3 regions of the Paenibacillus sp. Z6-24 genome follow, and region 1 is predicted to be linked to each of the others. Evidence: predicted binding sites of a transcription regulator. Region 1 holds the regulator's gene; each other region holds the start of a gene.
The links. Region 1 encodes LexA, which represses DNA repair genes until DNA is damaged. Its sites were predicted from a motif close to CGAACATATGTTCG; they were not measured.

Region 1 (6,043 bases):
GCTCACTTCTATGAGCTAAAAGAGATCGAATGGGACATGTACAGAACACAGGTTCACCAGTGGGAACGCGATCAGTATATGACGCTGTATTAGAATTAAGTTGACAAAAGCCCTGTTTGCCGGACTTTCCGGCAGCAGGGCTTTATTTTATTCGTGAATCATCTGAATGACTACTATTTCTGCCCAATCAAGAGCGACAGGTTTGAAAAGATCAACTCAACATAATAATGACCTGGCAAAGTTAATCACATAGCAAAAGACGAGAGCATATCATAGCATCGTCTTTTTTTATTGGAAACCATAATATACCAAAATGAAATCACTATAGAGTATCAAACATTTCAAATAAATTGGGAAATAATAGAATAAATTTCTTTTAAATTCCTAAATTTGAAAACTGACTCCCTAAAAGTGTTACAATCATATTAATACCTTTAATACCATTTTATTACATATATTTGTGATGATATGATTTTTACTAACGAAAAGGAGGATATGTATTTATAATGATCAATGTACTCGTTGCAGATGATAACCGGGAATTCACGCAGATGCTGTCAGACTACATCTCCCATCAGGAAGATATGACTCTCGCAGGTACGACCTATAATGGGGAGGAGACTTTGCAATTGATCGAAGAGTTACCGGAACCGCCGGATGTCGTGCTGTTGGATATTATTATGCCGCATCTGGATGGATTAGGAGTGCTGGAACGTCTTCCTGATATGCATATTATTCCCAAACCCAAGATTATTATGCTGACTGCTTTTGGACAGGAACAAGTAACACAGCGTGCTCTGGAATTGGGTGCCTCGTATTTTATGCTCAAGCCCTTCGATCTTCAGGTATTGGGCAGCCGAATACGGCAGCTGGCTGAAGTGCCGGTATCAGCGAAAGCCTATCGTTCACAGCCGTTGGTGGCTGCAGCGCCGCGCCCTGTAGCAGCGGCAGCCCCGATTGATAATGCTGGCAAGGAGCAGCTTCTGGAAGCGTCCATCACCAAGATTCTCAACGAAATCGGTGTACCTCCGCATATCAAAGGTTATCAATACGTACGAGAAGCTATTACAGAGGTATATCACAATATCGATATACTCGGCTCCGTGACTAAAGTGCTGTATCCTCAAATAGCCCAAAAGTTCAATTCTAATCCAGCCCGGGTTGAGCGCGCAATTCGTCACGCGATCGAAGTTACCTGGAAAAGGGGAGATATCTCACATATGAGTCACCTTTTCAATTATGAGATCAATATTAGCAAAACAAAGCCGACCAACAGCTCCTTCATTGCCGCCATTGCAGACAAGCTGAGGATTGAACATAGTAGTTCTCCATAGAATAAAGTTTGTATAAAGTTTGTAGCTGATACGGATTGCAATTTCACTATAAAATCTTCAAAAGGTTGGAGGGGTTCGGGGTGTTTATTTTTTATATATGATCAATTATGTAATCGAATAATTGCATACACTCCTTTTTAGAATCAAAATGGAGTATCCGCTGCCATTTCTTTATCCGGTAATAATGCAAGAACACACTCTTCTATTTTACGAACAAGAGGTAACTCTGTGATCGGTGCGGGTAATAAATGACTGACCACTTGTTGCAGCACCATTCGTACAAATAAAGGAGGCATTTCAATGGACAAGGAAGTCAGGCAGCGTCTGATTACTATTTGTGAGATGCATATTGGCAATCTGGAGGAGCAGTTGCGTAAGCTGTATACAATCGAGAATCCGCTGCGGGGAAGTGACGTGGCAGGCGGAGACATTATCGATGTACGGGTTGAGCTGGAGATCTGCCGACGTCTGGAAGAGATTTATCAGCGGATTGATATCGAAGGAGCCAGCGAAGGCGAGACCTATGATATGTACCATTCGTACTCTTTTCATACGACCAAGGCCAAGGAAGTGTTCGAAGCGCGCAAGTTAAAGCTCGAGCTGCAGCATGCTGCGGAGATTAAAAATATCAGCTTGCTGCTCGAGGGATTCCTTCAGGAGCTGACCAGGCTGCGTAAGGTGTAGCCAAATAACAGTGCATAATCATAACAGGCACTGTTAATCATAGCTGAATCGGCTTATTGGAGCAGATGAATGCAGTAGATGGACAAACTAGATAGGCAGAATCCAGGCAACAAAAGAAATAAACCATGAAACGCAAAAAAGACTCCATAAACAGGAGTCTTTTTTGCGTTTCGTTATTTCGCCAAAAAGGAAAGTGGCGGAACAAGAGTGAGCATACAGGCAAAAGGCTGGTTAGCATTCTGCATGCAGCGGCATAACTTAGTGCAGGTTACGGAACAAGCCTACTACTTTGCCGAGGATTGTTACACGAGTCAGACGAAGCGGCTCGTACATTGCATTCTCTGGCTGCAGACGAATATGATCTTTCTCTTTGTAGAACGTTTTGACGGTGGCTTCATCTTCCTCCGTCATGGCAACAACGATATCTCCATTATCAGCAGTCTGCTGCTGGCGGACGATAACAAAGTCACCATTATGAATACCGGCTTCAATCATACTGTCTCCGACAACGGAAAGCATAAAGATCTGGTTGTCACCTGTAAATTGCTGTGGAAGAGGGAAATAATCTTCAATATGTTCGGTAGCAGTGATCGGTACGCCGGCGGTAACTTTGCCGATAATCGGTACACGGGACACCGTCTGCGCAAACAGCAGATTATTTTCGGTTTCTTCCTGACCCAGCAGCTCGATCGCACGAGGTTTAGTAGGGTCGCGGCGGATCAAGCCCTTTTTCTCCAGACGATCCAGATGACCATGTACAGTAGAGCTGGAAGCCAGACCTACAGCTTCACCAATCTCACGTACGGACGGCGGGTAACCTTTGAGTTTAACTTCATTCCGGATAAATTCCAGAATAGCCTGTTGGCGACTTGAAATCTTGGACATGCCGTATCAACCCCAATACTAGTAACGTTTGGAAAAAGTATAACATAGAACTTCCGTTCGTACAAACATAAGTTCTAAAAGTTAGTGACTATTTCCCCATGCCTTATTTGGCAGCAGACGAGTCCCTGATGGTTACCTCATCCTGCTTCCTTACTCATCATACACCTCATTTCTAAAAAAGCGAACGAAAGTTCGCAAAAAGGTGTTGATCAAAACATATGTTCGTGCTATATTATTGACGGAGAAACAAGAACAAACGTTTGGGGTGTGGTATTCATGTTAAAGTACAGTACATACAAGAGCATACACAATCAGCCGGAGCAGCAGGATCAATCTTCTGCTTCCACTAAAACGGATATTCAACATACATCTGCGCATACGAATGAACTTCGCCAGTCTGCACCGATTTCTGCCAGCAAGGCAGAGAAAGGGATGACAGTCGATACATGGACATACGCTTCCGAGCCTGCTGATGATACAAATAAGCAACGGCAAGCCGCTGCCCGTCAAAAGCCTGTCAAAAAAACGCTGCGGCAGAAGACACTGAATCTGATCGAGATGACCGTTCAGAAATCGAAATGGAAATCGAGCGGACGACTGCTTATATGTGTTTTGTTCGCATCGATCCTTTTATATGGAGGTTTTCAGCATCTGGTTATTGCCGATGAAGTGCCGGGCAATGAACAGCGTGTTATCGTCGAGAGCGGTGACAGCCTGTGGGCAATCGCGTCCCGTTACAAATCGGAGGAGTCGGATATTCGCGATTATGTAGCCGAGATCCGTGATCATAACCAGCTGGTTTCCACCCAGATTGAGAGTGGCGATGTACTGGTAATCCCTTATGATTAAATACGATATATACACCTTATTTCTATATTGATATATAAAAGGCTTGTCCGGCTGTAATAGCCTTGACAAGCCTTTTTTTACATGTCAAAGTTAGTAAAGATAAGAATGGGAGGTTAGTCATGGACATCGATGTACTGATTGCGCGTATTAATGAACTGGCACGTAAAAAGAAGGACACCGGTCTGACCGCTGAAGAAACGATCGAGCGGGATGAACTTCGTGCCGTTTATCTTGGCAATATCCGCCGTAATTTCCGCCAGCAGCTGGAGACGATTGAGTTTGTTGAAGACGCTGAAGGCGGCAAACGCTGAGCAGCAGCTGCACAGCAGGGTAAACTGGATATTCCAATATAAATAAGATGGTATTGTTCAATCTTCATTATAATAAGATGCAACAACCATACAGGGATGTCATAGCTGATCATGGCTGGGCATCCCCTTTCATGTCACGGTTCCTCAACATGTAAGCGTATTGAGATCATTGAGCTGTCTGTCCGGCTTGCCTATGGGGAAGTACAGACAACAGTTCGACCAGTCTGAATATAGAACAATCATCTTTTATATTTTATTTAGGGGGAAATCGCGATGTCCCGTTCCTGGGAGAGGCAAGTCAAACGCAATACCAAGCAGGTCAATGCCCGGCGTAAAAAGGCCGGTCAAAGCGAAGTAGGCAGCAAGAGCACCAAACCATCCGAATATACGACCTACAAAGGCCGGAATTTTGTATTCCCGGCTACGCTGGTTCTGCTCGGTCTGGCTTATGGTGCGATGGGTCTGATGTATCCTGCATCCATGGGCAGCACCGTATTATTTATTGTAACGGTAGTTATGTATCTGCTGCTGGGCGTCATCCTTTATCTGCGCAGACCGTATCTCAAAGTCGGCAAAGATGCAGTGATCACGACCAAGTTCAATCGTGAACGCCTCGTAACGGCAGCTCAGATCAAAAAGATCCGTCTGCAAAAAGGCTATGTGATCATCGAGCACAGCGGCAAAGGTGGAGCATGGGTATTTGCCCGCACACTGAACCGTTATGATACGAATGCAATGGCTGCACAGCTGAGAACTTTTGCAGCTGCCCATAATGTTACACTTGAAGATAAATTGTAATATGAAGCTGTGTTAGACAATCGGGAATAACCGAAAGATCAAGGGGGATTTGACGTTGAGTATTGAAGCTGTTTTATTCGACCTGGACGATACCTTATTATGGGATGAACGCAGTATACAGGAAGCTTTTGAGCAGACCTGCCTGACGGCACAGCAGGCGGCAGGTGTTGATGCTTCCGCTCTGGAAGAATCGGTACGCCGCGAAGCCAGAGCACTGTATGAATCGTATGAGACTTTCGCTTTTACTCAACAGATCGGCATCAATCCGTTTGAAGGGTTGTGGGCACAGTTCTCTGCTGGCGAACAGCAGGAATTCCGGCAGCTGCAGCAGATCGCTCCAGTGTACCGACGGGATGCCTGGAGGCGCGGATTAAGTGCGCTGAGAGTGGAGAATAAACAGCTGGCGGATCAACTGGCTGAGCAGTTTGTACAGGAACGCCGCAGTCGTCCGCATATCTATGAAGAGACGCTGCAGATTCTGGGCGAGCTGCGGGGCAAGGTCAAACTGCTGCTGCTGACCAATGGTTGTCCGGCGTTGCAGCAGGAGAAACTGGATGGTGTGCCGGAACTGACTCCATTTTTTGACCATATTGTGGTATCCGGAGCGTTTGGCAAAGGCAAACCGGATCCGTCCATTTTCCATCATGCCCTGCAGCTGCTGGATGTACAGCCGGAACAGGCGCTGATGGTCGGAGACAAACTGACGACCGATATTAAGGGTGCACTGGCATCCGGGATCAAGGCCGTATGGGTAAATCGCAACCACAAGGTGAATGACAGTGACATTCAACCGGATTACGAGATTAAGCGTCTGACGGATCTTCATGGTATTACCGCTCAACTGGTCTAACAGCAGCACAGATTATATACAGATATGAAAAAATCCCCTGCAGCTATATACAGCTGAGGGGATTTTTTTGGAATACACAGGTTTGAATGGAATTTGTAGCAGATGAATGCAAAGAATAATCAGGCTTTTTGGAAACTGGAATCCGCGAACGGATGAGCTACCCAGCCATCGGTTTCGACAAACAGGCGGACAGCGACAATTTTGCGATTATCCACCAGGGTGAAGAAGTGGGGCGTGTTCTCCGGAACAGAGATAACATCGCCAGGTTCCAGCTCTACATCAAAGTAGCCATGCTCCGGACTTTTAATGATGAAAATACCATTCCCCGATAC
Region 2 (6,043 bases), 890 kb from region 1:
TCTGTCTGGTACCGGTCATGATGCTGTTTCTTCTCGTTGATTTTCCATTTGGGGAGAAATTATTCCGGATCGGAAGCACGTTTCAGGTAAGTTATAACGATCTCATTGCTGCACTGATCTTTATTATCGCTGCGAGCACAGACGGAATTGATGGACATATTGCGCGAAGCCGTAATCTGGTAACCAACCTTGGCAAGCTGCTGGATCCTCTGGCGGATAAGCTGCTTGTATCCGCTGCTCTTATATCGCTGGTGTCCCTCGATAAATGTGCAGCCTGGATGGCGATCATTATCATTTTCCGGGAATTTGCGATTACGGGCCTGAGGCAGATTGCATTGCTGGAAGGAGCCGTAGTAGCAGCCAGCAATTGGGGCAAAGCCAAAACGATCACCCAGATTATTGCGATCGTGGCGCTGATGATCAACAATTTCCCATTTGCGCTGCTGGGAATTCCTTTTGACCAGATTGCGATCTGGGCGGCTACACTGATTACGCTGTATTCAGGCGTGGATTACTTTGTCAAAAACAAACACCTGATTCACCTGTCCAATTCATAAACGATGTTTCTATATGTAACAAATGGGTGATATATGTAAAGCGGCAATAGGGAATTCTCTATTGCCGTTTTCTGTGGATAAAGCTCTCTAGTCTGGATAAACCTATACACCGTACAAACAGACAGTAAAGTGAACCAAAGGATTAGACCTAACAAATAACGCTGCGTACGATAAACGAGGGGGAGACAAATCGATGAAATCAGTAAAAGCGGAAATTATAGCGGTAGGTACAGAGCTGCTGCTCGGACAGATTACCAATACCAATGCACGCTACTTGTCACAGCAGTTGTCCTACCTCGGCATTGATGTATATTACCAGACCGTCGTAGGCGATAATCTTAACCGGTTGAAGCAGGCTATTGAACTGGCGAGCAGCCGAGCAGATGTCATTCTGTTCTCAGGAGGAATTGGCCCGACACAGGACGATCTGACCAAGGATGCGCTTGGAGAAGTGCTTGGCCGTTCACAGCATATTTACCCAGAAGCGATGAAAAAAGTGGAATCCTTTTTTGAAGGCCGCGATAAACCAATGACGGAAAACAATCGTCGTCAGGCCATTATTCTGGAAGGCAGCGAACCACTGGATAACGAAGTGGGACTGGCAGTCGGTATTGCGGTATCGCAGGACGACAAACATTATATTGTACTGCCTGGCCCACCGAAAGAGTTGCAGGCAATGTTCGAGAGCCAGGCCAAACCATGGCTGGCCAAAAACGTGCTATCCGAGGAACAGCCGATTTATTCCAAAATGCTCAAGTTTGCCGGGATCGGCGAGTCTGCACTGGAAGATGCGCTGCTGGATCTAATCAGTGCCCAGACAGACCCGACGATTGCTCCTTATGCCAAAGAAGGCGAAGTGACGATTCGTCTTACTACCAAGGCCGATTCGGAAAAAGAAGCGAATGTAAAACTTAAAAATATGGAAGCCGAGATTCGTAAGCGGCTGCCAGATCATATGTATGCAGACCAGAACATTACCATTGAAGAACAAATTTTGCTGATGATGACCGGTATGGGACTCAGCCTGGCTGCAGCCGAGAGCTGTACCGGCGGTCTCATCATGGAAAATCTGACACGTATTCCAGGCAGTGCGCTTGTCTTTATGGGCGGGGTAGTCAGCTACTCCAACGAGATGAAGGAGAAGCTGCTTAATGTACCTCATGAGATGCTGGAAGGTGAGAACGCTCCAGGTGCAGTTAGCGAGGAAGTGGCAGAAGTCATGGCTGATGAAGCGCGCAAACTGCTGGATACAGATTTTGCCGTATCTGTAACTGGAGTAGCCGGACCGGGTGCTTCCGAGCGCAAGCCGGTTGGTCTTGTCTATATCGGGCTCGCCGAGCGTAATCGTCCAACCGAAGTATTCAAGCTGAATCTAAAAGGAAACCGCGAAGCGATCCGCATTCGTTCCGCTAAGAACATCATGTATCGCCTCTGGCTGCGCCTTAAGGAGCTTCAGAACGAGCAGCTGGTCGAAAAGCAGCAGCAATCGGAATAAATATAAAAGCTTGCCAGACAAGCAATGAGCAGCCGCAAATGAACAATCACATTACTGTTGATCAATAGTTGCGAATGGATATTGCGATATGTTATGATCAGGTCAGACGGAAGAACCGCAGCAATCAGATTGCTGCGGTTTTTTTCATTTTAGAGCAGGAAGAACCGCCAAAACAGGTGAATTTGTAGCGTGAATTAAATTTACAAATATTGGTAACGTTCGATTGGAGGCATGCAAAAAGACGAATATATGTTCGAAAAAAGCTTGGCAAAAGTTGAAAAATGGAGTATAATTAGACTATAAACATTGAGAAGGATGTGAGCTGATTGTCAGATCGTCGTGCTGCGCTGGATATGGCGCTTCGTCAAATAGAGAAACAATTCGGTAAGGGTTCCGTTATGAAATTGGGAGAATCCACGCATATGCAAGTTGAAGTTATACCTAGTGGATCGATTGCTCTGGATATTGCTCTGGGAACAGGCGGTATGCCAAGAGGTCGTATCATTGAAATATATGGACCTGAATCTTCAGGTAAAACTACTGTAGCTCTGCACGCGATTGCGGAAGTTCAAAAAGCAGGCGGACAAGCAGCATTTATCGATGCTGAGCATGCTTTGGACCCTCAATATGCGAAAAATTTGGGCGTTAACATCGATGAACTGCTGCTGTCTCAGCCGGACACAGGCGAACAAGGTCTGGAAATCGCCGAAGCATTGGTACGTAGTGGCGCGGTCGATATCATCGTTATTGACTCCGTAGCTGCCCTGGTACCAAAAGCAGAGATCGAGGGTGAAATGGGTGATTCTCACGTAGGTCTGCAAGCACGTCTGATGTCTCAGGCGCTGCGTAAACTTTCCGGTGCGATCAGCAAATCCAAAACTATCACGATCTTCATTAACCAGCTTCGTGAAAAAGTCGGTGTTATGTTCGGTAACCCGGAGACAACTCCTGGTGGACGCGCACTAAAATTCTACTCCACAGTACGTCTGGATGTACGTCGTATTGAAGCCATCAAAAATGGTAATGATGTAGTAGGTAACCGTACCCGTATTAAAGTGGTTAAAAACAAAGTAGCGCCTCCTTTCAAACAAGCCGAGATCGACATCATGTATGGTGAAGGTATCTCCAGAGAAGGTAGCTTGATCGATATCGCTACTGAAAAGGATATCATTAATAAAAGTGGTGCTTGGTATTCATACGAAGGCGAACGTATGGGTCAGGGTAGAGAGAATGCAAAACAATTCCTCAAAGAAAATACCCAGATCGCTACAGTTATCGAAAACAAAATTCGTGAGCTGAGCAACCTGACTACACTTGTAGAAGGTCCTACAGCAGAAGACAAAAAGAAAGAAGAACAAGAAGAGCAAGAGTTATTCTCAGAAGCAACCGAATAATTTGGCCTTATACAGACATTCAAAAAGCGCCTGGAACGTGAGAATACGTGCCGGCGCTTTTTCTTTATCATAAAAGCATCAATAAAGTTTGAATTATAAAGGAGAACCTATGAACCGATTCCGCTCATATCGCAAACCGAATAATAAAACAAATTCGTCCCATGAGGAAGATTTTGATCTTGAAGAAGAACTGGATGAGAAAGCCGGACAGCTGGATGATTTCCCTTCTGATGAGCCGCTTGAGATTAGTGAAGTTGAGCAGCTGACTCGTCCACGTTATCATTACCGGCTGTATTTTGGCGAACTCAAACTGAGAGTACACGAAGATGTCATGATCAAGTACCGCATGCTGAAGGGTTCTTCATTTACCAAGGAAGAACTGGAAGAGATCATGGAGGCCAATGAGCGTCAATCCGCGTATGCTTCCTCTATTAACCTGCTCAGCTTTCGTTCGCGTACACGTACCGAGATTATGCGCAAGCTGCGTGAAAAAGAGTTTCATCCACATGTGATCGAAGTTACGCTGGAACGGCTGGAACAGGAGAAGCTGATCGATGATGGTGTATATGCGCAGCAGTGGGCCAGTCAACGTGTAAAGAGTCAGAAAAAGGGGAAAGTATGGATTCGACAGGAGCTTCGCCAGAAAGGTGTCGAGGCCCAGCACATTGAAGAGGCACTGGGTAACATCGACGAAGATGAAGAGCTGGCCGGTGCTGTCCAGTTGGCTCAGAAAAAATGGAAAAGTACATCGGGGAATATGATGGACAAAAAAAGAAAAACGATGGCTTTTCTGATGCGGCGTGGATATTCTTCCGATCTGGTGCGTAAAGCGCTGGCTGCTGCACAAAATGAAGAGCACGAGGAAGAAGATATATAATAAAATGGTGTATGGTTCTGCCATAAAATAAAAAATGAAAAAGTCAGGCGCTGACCGGGATAAGAGTAACTCCAGGTTAGCGTATTGTCATATTTCAGAATACCTATATGTGTGAATTGTATTGCTTCCACAGCAGACAGCTAAAGAGAGAGCTGTCAATTGCTTGACAATGTCTTTTGGCAAATAATAAAATGGATGTATACAGTTTGTCATTTTTACGTCATTTTTAAGTTGTATTTATAATGAATGAGGTAGATAATGCTTATTGTAACAATGATTGTATGAATAATTAAGATGTTTTATCTCCCTTGAAGAGGGAATTGGCACATGTACCCGCATGAGCAATGTACGTATTTAAAGGGATGAAGCATTGCATTACCCATCAAAAATGGTAATTCCCAAGGAATACCTTGGAGGAATCAGCGAGGAGGTGAACAGAATGGGTTATCTCTGGGTCATAATTCTCGTTGTTGCCGCATTATTCTTTGGGTTCGGGATCGGATATTTTATTCGCAAATCTCTTGCAGAAGCTAAAATTTCCAGTGCTGAGACTGCTGCTGCGCAGATCGTAGAGAATGCGAAGAAAGAAGCAGAAGCACTGAAAAAAGAAACAGTTCTGGAAGCAAAAGACGAAATCCACAAATTCAGAGCTGAAGCTGAAAAAGACATTCGTGAGCGTCGGAATGAAAATCAACGCCTGGAACGACGATTGTTGCAAAAAGAAGAGTCGCTGGATAAAAAGCTGGAATCACTGGAACGCAAAGAAGAACAAGTGGCCAACAAAGAGAAACGTATCGAAGAGACACAGCAGCAAATCGAACAACTCTACACGAGTCAGGTGTCGGAACTGGAGCGAATCTCCAATCTGACCATGGAAGATGCACGGAGCATCATCCTGAGCAATGTAGAACAGGAAGTGCGCCATGAAACCGCGCAAATGATCAAGGATATTGAACAACAGGCTAAAAATGAAGCGGACAAACGCTCTCGTGAAATCATCACACTCGCTATCCAGCGTTGTGCAGCTGATCATGTAGCGGAGACTACCGTTTCTGTAGTCACCTTGCCTAATGAAGAAATGAAGGGTAGAATCATCGGACGTGAAGGACGTAACATCCGTGCGCTGGAGACGCTAACAGGTATCGACCTGATTATCGACGACACGCCGGAAGCAGTCATTCTATCCGGTTTTGATCCTATTCGCCGCGAAATCGCCCGTACTGCACTGGAAAAATTAGTGGCTGATGGACGTATTCACCCGGCACGTATCGAGGAAATGGTAGATAAAGCGCGCCGTGAGGTAGACGAGCGTATCCGTGAATACGGAGAGCAGTCGACCTTTGAAGTGGGTGTACACGGATTGCATCCGGATCTGATCAAAATTCTGGGACGCCTCAAGTTCCGTACAAGTTATGGTCAGAATGTACTCAAGCACTCCATGGAAGTGGCTTATCTGACCGGTCTGATGGCAGCCGAACTTGGTCAGGATATTACGCTGGCCAAGCGTGCAGGTCTGTTGCATGATATCGGTAAAGCATTGGATCATGAAGTGGAAGGTTCCCACGTCGAGATCGGTGTGGAACTGGCCAAGAAATACAAAGAGCACCCTGTCGTTATCAACAGTATTGCTTCTCACCACGGCGACACGGAAGCGACTTCGATCATTGCGATGCTCGTCGGCGCAGCAGATGCACTGTCTGCCGCAAGACCGGGAGCACGC
Region 3 (6,043 bases), 1.1 Mb from region 1:
ACAGAATGGCAAGGAGTATACGATCCGGTATCAGCTGGAGAAGCCGCTGCCGTTTGATCTGCATGATATCGTCATGCTGCAGGCAGGCGATTATGTAGTGGGCAGCGTGCGTCAGCTGGATGCGGAGCAGATCACGTTGTACATTAGCGAAGAAGAATTGACATGGGGAGACAAGACGGTGATTCAACTGGCCTTTTCGCCGACCGTATCCATTCGTGGGAGCAAGGAAATCATTGCCGAGCTGGGACATTTCCCGGATTTTGAAAAAGGAATTATTACCGGCTATGATATCGGCAAGGACAAGGTAGAATTGACGATTCAGCTGGCAGAACCATTATCCGACCGTGAGGTGAAGCTGACTTTTCTGGAAGCTTTTGATATCGAGTTCTCTCCACCGGATGCGCGTCTTAATGTGATTGCAGAAGTTGATTTCCGCTATGACGGTACCGATATGGTCGTGGATATCGAAGCGGCACAGGGATTATCCGGCAGCTTTTTCTGCGGTGGTATTGAAGCGGAATTAGTTCAGAAATAAGTTCGAGTGGAGCCATTAGATTTCTATGGTATATGCAGAAGTGAGTCATCGACAGCAGCTGATTGTCGTTATTGATAAAGAGTAATGGGTAATTGGGCTTCCATAAAGCATGAATGAATAGGATCTCATAAATAAATAGAATCTAATGAAATAGATGAAGCATGCGCGCATCCTGGGACATGTTATACCAGGGTGCCAATGCTTATGCTATACAGACAGCGATTGCTGTATCACGATATGATCCTTTTGAGTAAAGGTTAAGATGTAAATAGATACACCCGAAGTGAGGAGGTCGGCATGATGTCCAGACCGAGAAGAGAATTATCCCAGCAGGTGCAGGTATGCATCAACAAGCTGTACAAACAGCAGAACAGCAAGTGGATCGGACTGATCCGGCGTTCCGGAGAGATTGCAGCGATTCCGTATCTGACCCCTTTTCTGGAATCACCGGATATGGAACTGCAGATGGCTGCCGAGAATACGATCAGTGAACTGCTGCAGCATTGTCCGCCAGCGGATCTGGTGTGGCTCAGTGAAAAAATGCGCGAATACCTTCCTTATGGCTTCACGGAAAACGCCAGTCAATGGGTTCATTTAACAACGGAAAATATTAAAAAGTGGCCGGCTTCTGTACATCCGGTCAAAATTATTATGGCCAGCTTTCACTGGAACGGCTATGTACGGGAAGCGGCGTTGAAGCGGATTACCGAATTTCATGACGGTTCGGAGATTCCATTTTTGTTAATCCGGCTGAATGACTGGGTATCCCCAATTCGTTTTCATACGTATAAAGCATTAAAGCAGCGTATTCATACACATAATGCAGGTATATTTATTCGCAATCTCACACTGGTAAAACGTCTGGAACATTGCAGCAGAGACCGCTATGAAGCATTGATACAATCGATATACGATCTGCTGCGCGAGCCGGAATGCCTGCCGGAGCTGGAGCAGGGAATGACATCGACGGATCGGGATATTCGGCGCTTCTGTCTGCAGATGGCTCTGGAATCAAGAGCAGCAGTACCGGAAGAAATATTGGAAAAAAGTCTGTATGATCAGGATACTTCCATACGGGTATGGGCGGCCCGGCAGACGGACAATGTGCTATCCGGTTCAGAGCTGCACAGGCTGCTTGTACTTATGACGCAGGATTCGTTCCCGGCGGTACGGCGTGAAGGGATTGAAATGCTGGCTTACCGTTTTCCGGGAGAAGCAGTGCCTTTTTTAAAAGCGAGTCTGCTGGATCGCAATGCTATCGTGCGCGAGGTGACACGAAAACATCTGTCGCGAATGGAAAAGGTATCCTATGTAGAGTTCTATCTGGATACGATCTGGTCAGGAGATGAGCGCCTGCTGCCAGCGGCTCTGTACGGACTGGGAGAAACAGGTCAGGCAGAAGACGCCCAGGTTATCGCAGAGTATGCTTATCATTCGGCAGGGCCTGTCAGAAAGGCCGTTATTCGCGGTCTGGCACAGCTGGATGCACGTACATATGGAGAGTTGATACGACAGGGACTGCTGGACAGCCACCCGGGAGTATCCAGGGAAGCGGCCCGGGCTTTGAAGAACCATATGTATTTGCTGGAAAAAGACGAATTGGTCCATGGCATTGCGGAAACCACCTGTATCCATGTGCAGCGTAATATGCTGCGTCTGCTGCCATCTTTTGGAGGATGGACACAGCTGGATGGGCTGCTCGATATTCTTATGCAGACTCGTGCAGGCTGGATTCAGCACGAGATTGGTCGCCAGCTGAATAACTGGATACATGTTTCCGGTCGATCATTTTGGAATCGTCCTTCCGAGGAGCAGACACAGATCCTGCTGAACAAGCTGGAAGCGTGCAATCGGGTAATGGATCGCAAAAAAGCCCATCTGCTGCGCTGGATGATTACTTCATGACAGGGTAAAGGAGAATAGCAGGATGGAACAATACTTCAATAAATATCGTCTGGAACCCCAGCAAGGAGAGCCGCCCCGGACGATTGAGATTAACCATGCGGAAATTATGGCACTCAACAAGGCGATCATGTTTCTCAAGTTCGAATGTACCGATTCGGAAGCGGGTCTCTATGCAGGCAGCGAGTCGCTGAACAGTCTACTTGGCAAGGTGCTGGAGGTACATCCTTTTCGCGAGCGCCAGCAGGATTATCTGATGAGACCAAATCCGCGTGTCGCCGGCACAGTCATGGATCAGCTGGAGCGTGTGGATCTGCAGGAACGAACTTCGTCCGCCCGACGCAGTCCCGAGTTGAACCGGCGAATTGTGGAAGCCAGGGTATATCCGTATGCTTATGATGAACAATTGATGCAAAGGGAATGGTACGAGCCGCTGCTGCCGGAATCCGGTGTGCAGACAGGTGAGCAGTGGATCGAGCAGATCGCCGGAATCATGTACAGGGAGCCGCATGCAGAACAGATCCACAGCAGCTGGGACAGACTGCCGCTTGCCGTGCGTAATATACTGCTGTTGATCGACTATGATACCGAGCTGCACATGAATGGCTTGCTGACAGCACTGGACAACTTGGATGCTCGCCATCAGTCCCAGCAGCTGATTACTGCGCTGCAGGATGCCGGATTGTGTCAGGAAGCGGGCCTGATCGGAGAGCTGCAGCAGCTGCGCAGCCTTGAGGAGGACAAGGATGCAGCAGGCAGCCTGACGGAAGCATTTGCCACCAAATTGCATACCGCCGAGCGGATACTCCAGTCGGGTGGGCATTCTGTTCTCTATGATCGTATGTATGAGTATGCAGATTGTGTAATGCAGAGCTGGACATGAATTGACCAGAATGAGGAGGATTACGATGCAGCTGATTATTGAACCGTATGCGGGTGTAAATGAATACCGTTTTGGCATGACACCGGCCCAGATCAAGCAGATTGCCGGTCTGCCGGATGATATTGTGAACGATACGATCATGAAGCAGATCCGCCAGACGTACGGACCACTGGAACTGATCTATACGCACAAAAAACTGACCGAATGCATTTATCGGAAAGAAGCGGAAATTTTCCATGAAGGTATCGACCTGTTTCGTGATGAAGAAGTGGTTGCCAAGCTGAGTGCGTATGACGAGCCAGTGCAGGGCAAGAGCGGGTATATGCTGTTCCGCAAGCTGGGTATCTGCCTGGGTGGATTCCATGGGAAAAAGATACCGCAGGACCGTCTGGTGATCGTATTCTCCCTTGATCGTCTGGAATATTACGAGCAATTTATCATGGATGAACAGTAATCACGTGCATAACTGTCAAAGTTGATTGTCAGATCGCCATTCTTTTTTTATAATAAAGTAGAACGTTTGTACGTATGTGATCAACCGTTACACCAGGCAGGATGCCAGTCCGGAGAAGGGGGAAGCGATGAACGGGAATAAAGCCTATTATCCGGCACGCGGGCGGGTGATTCTGCATGTGGATATGAACGCCTTTTACTGTTCGGTACATGCCGCTGAAGAGCCGGACAAGTACAAAGGCAAGCCGACAGCGGTAGCCGGCAGTGTAGAGCAGCGTAAAGGCATCGTCGTCACCGCTTCCTACGAAGCCCGCAAGCGTGGGGTGAAAACCGGGATGCTGGTCGGCCAGGCGATACAGAAGTGTCCGAATATTATAGTGATCCAGCCGAATTTCCATCTGTATCGCAAATATTCCTCTGCCTTTATGAATATTGCCTACAGTTATACTCCGCTGCTGCAGGCAACCTCCATTGACGAATGTTATCTGGATATTACAGGCTCCAGCCAGTTCGGGACGCCACTGGAGATTGCCGCCGAACTGCAGCGGCGTATCCAGGATGAATTGGGGCTTCCGTGTTCGGTAGGGATTGCACCGAATAAGCTGCTGGCCAAAATGGCTTCGGATATGAAAAAGCCAAATGGTATTTCCGTTCTCCGTATTCGGGATGTGCCCCGCTTGCTGTGGGAGCAGCCATGTGGAGAGTTGTTCGGTATCGGCAGTAAGACTGCTGCGAAACTGCGGGAAATGGGGATTCGTACTATCGGACAACTGGCTGCTGCTGATGAGGCGAGGCTGAAGGCCAGATTCGGCATTCAGGGAAGTTGGCTCAGGCAGGCAGCGAATGGAGTGGATGATTCTCCTGTAGAACCGGATCATGAGCCGAACAAGTCCATTGGTCATACGACGACTCTGCCGGCAGACATACAGGATCTGGAGGATATAAGACGAGTCATGCTGAATCTGAGCGATCAGGTATGCCGGCGGATGAGGCGGCAGAAGCTGATGTCTCGGACGGTGCAGATTACGATCCGTACACCGGACATGAAGACGATTACCCGCTCCCGGGCGCTCGCGGTACCGACAGAGACGACTGAGGAGGTCTATCATGAAGCCTGCGCTCTGTATGACAAGCATTGGGCTGGCAAAGGACCTGTACGACTGCTCGGTGTGACCCTGCAAAATCTGCTGCCCCGTGAGGAAGCGGCTGTCCAGCTCGATCTATTCGATTATGAGCGCCAGCCGCAAAAGGAACAGCTGAATGAAGTGATTGACCAGCTGCGGGATAAATTCGGCGAGAGTGCATTGCTGACGGCAGGCATGCTTGGCAACGATCCTTCCGTGCTGATCCGCAATCATAAGATCAGGGGGACTTCACTGCAGCGGGACGGTCAGCGTTTTACCGGAGAAGAAGATTCTTTATAGAAAGGAATCGTTTGGTCCGGCAGCTTAAAGGGTAAAATTTAACATAACGGGTTTCCGGTCTCAGAGGGATTACACGCTCGTAATTGGAAAACAGCTGGTAATACATTTGAAATTCTCGATGGTTTATATTATATTTTGTTTATATGTACAGACCGGGGTCCGCTATTAAAGACTACTGGAAAGCATGGATAGGAGGAATACAGATGAGTAAATATACCTGGGTTGACAAGGATACATGCATTGCTTGCGGTGCTTGTGGAGCTACTGCACCTGACATTTATGATTACGATGATGAAGGTCTGGCTGAAGTTATCTTCGATGGTGACAGCAACCGCGGCATAACAGCTATCCCGGACGATATGTTCGAAGATATGCAGGACGCATGCGATGGATGCCCTACCGATTCGATTCATATCGAAGACGCTCCGTTCAACAAAGAAGCCTGATTTCTTGCGAAAACGGCTTTTGCCAAACGCCTTGTTCACCACTCTGGTGGACAGGGCGTTTTTTTGCGCAAATAGCATCATGCAAATTGATTCGTCAGCCCTATGCAAATGACTGGAAGAAAAGAGGGTATTGTCCGATATAGAAGATAATAGGCATACTCTGCGCAGAGAAGAATACATAATCTGATATTACAAAGAAGGGAGATTCGGAAACCATTCCGGGGATGGACGAATGAAAAACTTACTGTATTTGAAACGTTATGTGAAAATGCATCCGAATAACCGGATGGGTTGGTACCTGCTGGGCAAGGAATACGAAGCAGACGGACAGGTCGGCAAGGCCAACTATTGTTATAACCGGGCTGGTGATATTTACGAAGCTTTTGAACACAGTAAAGTA

Region 2: the regulator LexA is predicted to act here: its motif matches at 2,295-2,308, upstream of recA (recombinase RecA).
Region 3: the regulator LexA is predicted to act here: its motif matches at 3,834-3,847, upstream of M1D61_RS14540 (DNA polymerase IV).

What each region holds. Positions count from the first base shown of each region.
Region 1 is NZ_CP096398.1:2,228,310-2,234,352, forward strand. Features, by position in the region: gene glnA (type I glutamate--ammonia ligase) at 1-93, shown strand, start outside; gene spo0A (sporulation transcription factor Spo0A) at 507-1,334, shown strand; gene M1D61_RS09830 (hypothetical protein) at 1,635-2,018, shown strand; gene lexA (transcriptional repressor LexA) at 2,277-2,903, opposite strand; gene M1D61_RS09840 (LysM peptidoglycan-binding domain-containing protein) at 3,180-3,752, shown strand; gene M1D61_RS09845 (DUF896 domain-containing protein) at 3,872-4,063, shown strand; gene M1D61_RS09850 (methyltransferase) at 4,337-4,861, shown strand; gene M1D61_RS09855 (HAD family hydrolase) at 4,917-5,711, shown strand; gene M1D61_RS09860 (cupin domain-containing protein) at 5,831-6,043, opposite strand, start outside.
Region 2 is NZ_CP096398.1:3,116,230-3,122,272, reverse strand. Features, by position in the region: gene pgsA (CDP-diacylglycerol--glycerol-3-phosphate 3-phosphatidyltransferase) at 1-557, shown strand, start outside; gene M1D61_RS13450 (competence/damage-inducible protein A) at 751-2,052, shown strand; gene recA (recombinase RecA) at 2,379-3,446, shown strand; gene M1D61_RS13440 (regulatory protein RecX) at 3,556-4,323, shown strand; gene rny (ribonuclease Y) at 4,763-6,043, shown strand, end outside.
Region 3 is NZ_CP096398.1:3,350,834-3,356,876, reverse strand. Features, by position in the region: gene M1D61_RS14560 (hypothetical protein) at 1-535, shown strand, start outside; gene M1D61_RS14555 (HEAT repeat domain-containing protein) at 833-2,440, shown strand; gene M1D61_RS14550 (hypothetical protein) at 2,463-3,320, shown strand; gene M1D61_RS14545 (hypothetical protein) at 3,346-3,774, shown strand; gene M1D61_RS14540 (DNA polymerase IV) at 3,902-5,197, shown strand; gene M1D61_RS14535 (ferredoxin) at 5,401-5,643, shown strand; gene M1D61_RS14530 (L,D-transpeptidase) at 5,876-6,043, shown strand, end outside.